DNA from 2 places in the Ligilactobacillus murinus genome. Region 1 is predicted to be linked to the other one. Evidence: predicted binding sites of a transcription regulator. Region 1 holds the regulator's gene; the other holds the start of a gene.
What was found. The regulator CtsR, encoded in region 1, represses protease genes until heat stress. The targets are predictions, from matches to a motif close to TTGGTCAAAAAAGGTCAAANA.
Positions count from the first base shown of each region.

Region 1 (3,171 bases):
GTTGACTGAATTGGGGAATAGTATAGTTTCGCTCGTAGTAGCATTATGCGATCGGGGCGAACAGTATTTGGATAACTTAAACTAAAGAGCATGAGATGATCCAAAGAGGACCTACCATTGCATCGTGGTAGGTCCTCTTTGGATCGTCTCTATAAGTTAAGTTGTCACATTTAGTCTTTGAAAGTTAAAAACTTATCAACTTCACTGCGCTCAGTATAAAAACCGTTGATCTTTGTTGCTTGGTTGCGATAACCTAGTGCGATCCCCATTATGAGTTGTTTATCATCTGGGATCTGCATGATATTTTTAACGACACTTGGATACTTGACGATCTCTCACGCTGGTATTGAATCGATTTTTCGAGCAACAGCTGCCAGCATCAAGGTTTGCCCAAAAGCACCTAAGTCATAGATCGACCACGCAGAAGTATTCTTAGGCAAGGTCAGATATCGCGATGCATAAAAACTAAGTCGGATTTTCCAGGAAGCCCACGCTGAGAGGATTCAAGGTGTAAGTGCATCTTTGAATTCTATAGTTAGTTACCACTCTTTATTATTTTAAGTAAGCAACATCTATGTTAACTTACTTTAAGTGAGTGGTGAAGAGTAAATATTGATTTATTTATATAATTTACGACTTAGTTCCACCTTCATTGTCGGCTTCACCACTGGCCCAGACTTTAGTTGCATAGATCGAGTTAAAGAGTAGGGCTGCTTGCAAGGCAACTTGGGAGAGGTAAGCCCCTAAAGAACCGATGTCAGTAGCACCAGTTATGACTTGGAGGCTTAGGATCGACCAGTAGAGGATATTGGCAATGTTGACCACGATCCAAAGTGACCAGTTTTCTTGGTATTTCAAGATGTAGAGCAGTTGAGCGATGAAACTGACGACAAAATTGATCGAATCAAAATACGGCAGTTGTCCGTGTAGTAAAGCTAAGATCCACCAGCCGATGAGCCAAGCGACAAAGGCACCGCCAAAAAGTTTTTTGCGACTGGCAGAAGAAAAGCGATGCGTTGCTTGGTCGTGGCCCCACATGAACCAGCCAATGGGTTGTGAGATGACATAGAAGATATCCATCGCAAATGAACCATAGGCATGACTGATCCAAGCAATGTAAGTCATGGCTAGACACTGGATCGTTCCAAAGATAAAGGCGATCTTGCGTCCTTTCATCCCGTAAACGAGGGATAACGTGCCCGTGACACCTGAGATCATACCGATCAAGCTATCGGGAACGACCAAAAAGACAGCCAGTTGGATCAAGATCAAAATGCTGACATAGATAACTTCAAATTTCTTCCAATTGGTAAATAATTGCTTATAAAGCCAAGTATTTGTCATGTTATCCACCTTCCTTTCATCTTTTATGATAGTCTGTTTTATTTACTAAAGCACGTTCCTTGCCCAGATAAATGTTAAGAAAAATAAGATTTTCCTTTTACATTTAACAAACTAGTATTATAATAGTAATTGTTTTCGGGATGTAGCTCAGTTTGGTAGAGCACCACGTTCGGGACGTGGGGGTCACAGGTTCAAATCCTGCCATCCCGATCAATTACTAGTTAGAGTCGTACCTATGCAGGACGGCTCTTTTTGTTTAAGGGGGAAGTTAAATGAAGCGTTCGGTTTGTTTTTTGATGATCGGGGCTTTTGTTCTAGGTGTCAGTGGGTGCAGCTATCACGTGACGTGGGGCAAAAACAGTGTCAAGTTATCGGTCAGACCTACTAAAAAAACGAGCTCGACTAAAGAAAGCTCAGCAACAACTAGTCAAAGCAGTTTTGCTAAGCGTTACACTAAAGAAGAGCTAAAACAGATCACAGCTGACCTGTTGGCACCCTATGAGCAAAGGGGTTATACCAAGGAAAAAAGCTTTACGGGAACTAAGGCACAGTATGCTAAATGGGAAAAAGATCCGACTAGCCCAACAGCTAAATATGCTGACCAAGCTATTTCAGTTGAGCAGGCTAAAGGAACAGGCGATCAGTTCGTCTATTTTTGCCCAGCTGAACATGTTGCGTGGGCTGTGATCTTTACGGCAGATAAATAAAGGATATTTTACACGATCAGCCCCAGAAATTAACGCTAATTCATTGCCAAGCATGGTGGATAACGTTTATAATTATAGTCAAAGTTAGTCAAACAGATCGAGGATAGTTTTATGCAAAATCGCAATATTTCCGATATAATCGAACGATATTTGAAGAGTATTCTTGCTGAAGCTTCCCAAGTTGAGATCAAACGTTCTGAAGTCGCAGACCAATTTGACTGCGTGCCTTCGCAGATCAATTACGTGATCAAGACGCGTTTTACTTTGCAAAATGGCTATTTAGTCGAGAGTAAGCGGGGCGGAGGTGGGTATATTCGGATCGCCAAGGTCGATTTGATCAGTGACCCGGATATCTTAGATGAATTGATCGAGTACGTTGGGACGAGCATCAGCGAGACCAAAGCATTTCAGATCATTCAAACGCTCTATGAAAATGAGCTATTGACACATAAAGAGGCACATTTAGTAGCGACGGCGATCGAGAAAAGCACGCTAGCACTATCCGACAATGAGTTAGAAGAGGCGATCCGTGCCAAGATCTTGAATCGCATTTTAAATCGTCTGCGTTGTGCTGATCAATAATAGAAAGAAGGGGATCTTATGGATTCAACATCTTACACACCGAGTGCTAACCAAGTCTTATTACTTGCACAAGAACAAGCTAACTACTTCAAGCACCAAGCGATCGGGACCGAGCATTTATTGTTGGCCCTTGTCTTGGAGGAAAATGGTGTTGCCGGTCAAGTTTTAAGGCAAAATCTTGTAAGTAGTGTCGATATCAAAGAAGAGATCGAACGGATCGCAGGGTATGGAACTTTGCGCCGTCAAGCACCAGATAGTTATTTACCATATTCACCAAAATCCAAGGCCGTCTTAAATGATGCCTTGCGCCAGGCGATGATGATGGGTTCGTCTAAGATCGGGACCGAACATTTATTATTGGCACTATTAAATGATGAAAATATTTTATCTTCACGGATCTTGTATAGTTTACAGGTCGATACCCGGCGCTTGCGGCAGTTGTTGTTGCGCCAATTGGGCATGACTGACCGCCAACGTCAGCATTTAGCTAAGCAAGCTAATGAAGCCAAAAAACGTTCCAAGACAGAAACATTAGATG
Region 1 is NZ_CP023565.1:2,246,944-2,250,114, forward strand. It holds gene CPS94_RS11840 (winged helix-turn-helix transcriptional regulator) at 1-85, shown strand, start outside; gene CPS94_RS11750 (nitroreductase family protein) at 171-299, opposite strand; gene pnuC (nicotinamide riboside transporter PnuC) at 631-1,344, opposite strand; tRNA gene CPS94_RS11000 (tRNA-Pro) at 1,481-1,554, shown strand; gene CPS94_RS11005 (porin) at 1,617-2,051, shown strand; gene CPS94_RS11010 (CtsR family transcriptional regulator) at 2,163-2,633, shown strand; gene CPS94_RS11015 (ATP-dependent Clp protease ATP-binding subunit) at 2,652-3,171, shown strand, end outside.

Region 2 (3,171 bases), 380 kb from region 1:
TCGAATATTTAGATCAACGGGTCGGTCTTAAGAGTTTACCGCAAAAGTTACAAGAAGTAGCTCAAGCGCGGATCGCTCATCCAGAGGTCAGTTTAAAAGAACTCGGTGAATTAGTTGCGGGAGGACCGATCTCAAAATCAGGGATCAATCATCGCTTGCGTAAATTAAATGAGTATGTACAACAATTGCGCGCGGAAGAAAATGAGAATATTTCAAATGGATAAAGTTGATAATTTAGCTTTTTGCTGAATTATCGGCTTTATTTATATGTAAGGTAAGTTTTTGATGAGTTAATTATAATTTTTGGATTGACTTTATAATTATTTTCAGGTAGATTAACAATTATCAAACCGAGCCAAAAGATCAGAGGGGGAATTTTTATGAGTGTAAAGAAAATAACGGGACGTGAATTTACCTTAAATGTATTGAATGGTATCAGCATGGGAGTGGTGGTCTCGCTGATCCCAGGGGCTTTATTGGGACAATTGATGCAAGCTTTAGCAAAGATCTGGCCGACATTTGCGCATGCTGTTTTGGATATCACTACATTTAATATGAGCTTACTGCCAGCGATGGCAGGTTTTAGTGTTGGCTATCTTTTTAAGATGAACATGGTCCAAATGAGTTCGATCGCTGGGGCGGCAATGGTCGGTTCTGGTGTGATCGTAAAGACGCAACAAGGTTTTGGTCTAGCTGGGACTGGCGATGTGATCAACGTTGGGGTAACGATCGTCTTTTCTGTTCTCTTAGCTTGGTTGGTCGGTAATAAGTTTAAAAACTATACGATCTTATTGCTACCGATCATTGTGATCGTTATCGGTGGTAGTTTAGGTTTATTGGTCTTGCCATATGTTAAAGCAATGACCGGTTTGATCGGAGCTGGGATCAAAACATTTACGCTCTTACAACCTATTTTGATGGGGGTCTTAATGGGGAACGCGTTTGCTGTGTTGATCTGTTCGCCGATCAGTTCAGTCGGGATCGCAGCTGCGATTGGGATCACAGGGATCGCCTCGGGATCTGCTAATTTAGGCATTACCGCTGGGGCATTTACTTTGGCGATCATGGGAAGTTCAGTCAATAGCTTGGGGACCGTGATTGCACACTTTTTTGGTACGCCTAAGATCCAAATGGGCAATATGTTGGAAAAACCTATTCTTTATCTACCAGTAGTCATTAGTTCGGCGATCATGGGTGGTTTAGGTGCAGTGTTCAATATTCAAGGAACACCGATGAGTGCCGGCTTTGGCTTTAGTGGCTTGGTCGGACCGCTGACAGCATATGGTTTTATGGCACCAGGTTGGTTGAGTATTTTAAGTTTGAGTTGTTTGTTTGTAGTGCTACCTGTCCTCTTAGGTTATTTAATGAAATACATTTTTATTGATAAGAGAAAGCTCATTTCGGCGACAGATCTATTATTGAAAACAGATTAAAAAATAAGAGTGTGAGATATCCGGCATTGACCGCACGTCTCACACTCTTATTTTTTAATATTTATTTTTTCTTTTTATTTTTCATGATCCCATCGATCAAACCGTAGTCAACTGCTTGTTGTGCGGTCATGAAGTTATCCCGTTCAGTGTCACGATCGATCGTTTCGATATCTTGTCCAGAATGTTCAGCTAAGATCTCGTTGATCAACTTGCGTGTCTTCAAGATATGTTCGGCTGCGATCTGGATCTCAGTCGATTGACCTTGTGCCCCGCCTAGTGGTTGGTGGATCATGATCTCTGAGTTAGGTAATGCAAAGCGCTTGCCTTTAGCACCAGCTGTAGCTAAAACAGACGCCATTGAAGCTGCCATTCCCATAACGATCGTTTGCACGTCTGCATTAACAAAATTCATAGTATCATAAATTGCTAATCCAGCTGATACGGAACCACCGGGAGAGTTGATATACATATAGATATCTTTTTCAGGATCTTGGGCATCTAAGAAAAGTAATTGGGCGATGATCGCATTTGCCATATCATCGTTAACTTCACCTGAGACCATGATGATCCGGTCTTTTAAGAGACGAGAATAGATATCATAGGCACGTTCTCCCTGAGATGATTGTTCAATAACTGTAGGAACTAAATTCATAGTGGGAACCTCCGCAATATTAATAAATTTAAAGTCAGTGACTGACTGTGTATTGCTATTGTAACCTATTGGTCAAAAATGGTCAAATCAAATAAACTTGCATTTGCTAAAAATATCTGTTGCTATTTAGTACGGAATCGTACTAAATGGGGGAGGAAAAATGGAAACCGAGCTAAAACGTTATACTGCAGATCGGATCGCATTTAATCATGTCTACGATCAGTTTTATGAAAGATCTCAACGTGAATGGGTCACTGCGGAACAGTTAGTCGATCAAGGACTTCAATTAGCTGATCAAGACTTCCGCAAAGCATATTGGGACTATCAACGGCTCTTAGAGGTTATTGATGACCCAACACCTTCTAAAATAAAAATATTCAAACAGTGCCTTACTGAAGTAAATCAAAAATACTCTGGCTCCCGTTCTAAAGCATCTAAGGCTGACAAAGCACTTTTAACACTTTATGATAATTTGATTCCCGTCATTACAGCTTTAGAACCCCCAATATTGTCACTATACTAATGGGCCTTTAGAGGGGATAAATCGTAAAATAAAACAGATCCAAAGAACAGCCTATAGTTATCGTAATTTTGAACATCTCAAAGCTCGTATCTATCTCCAAACATATCTTGGTAAAGACACAAGAAGCTCTGTGAAAACAGCCTAAGCTATTCTCACAGAGCTTCTCTAAAAATATTTAATCTTTACACAGTGGTTGACAAAGAGCCGAAAAATATCGGGTGTGGGGCTTTTTTTGTGTTATACTGGTAGAAGATTAATCGCCCCACATTGGACCTGTTACATTGTACAGGAACCGTACGTGGGGCTTTTTTAGTGCAAAAAAATTACCCTCCAACTTTTGATTGGAAGGTAAGACGGTCGCGAGTTACCAGCTCGCTAAGCAGGAGATGTCTCCATGCTCGCTTCACTATTATACTATGCTAGTTATTTATTTTTGTCAAGAAATTTTGTATACTTGACTAGTGCGTGAAATCTAACCAATTTCAATTAGTACAGCAGGAGGTGAAACTTCATGCTCGTTTCAATTCTAAGCTTGATCTTGGCTATCTTAGTCAATCTTGTAT
Region 2 is NZ_CP023565.1:332,635-335,805, forward strand. It holds gene whiA (DNA-binding protein WhiA) at 1-224, shown strand, start outside; gene CPS94_RS01610 (PTS transporter subunit IIC) at 381-1,433, shown strand; gene clpP (ATP-dependent Clp endopeptidase proteolytic subunit ClpP) at 1,495-2,085, opposite strand; gene CPS94_RS11450 (hypothetical protein) at 2,246-2,608, shown strand; partial or broken gene CPS94_RS01625 (transposase) at 2,601-2,753, shown strand.
Region 2: clpP (ATP-dependent Clp endopeptidase proteolytic subunit ClpP) is a predicted target of CtsR. The motif match lies at 2,154-2,174, and genes of this name have one in related genera.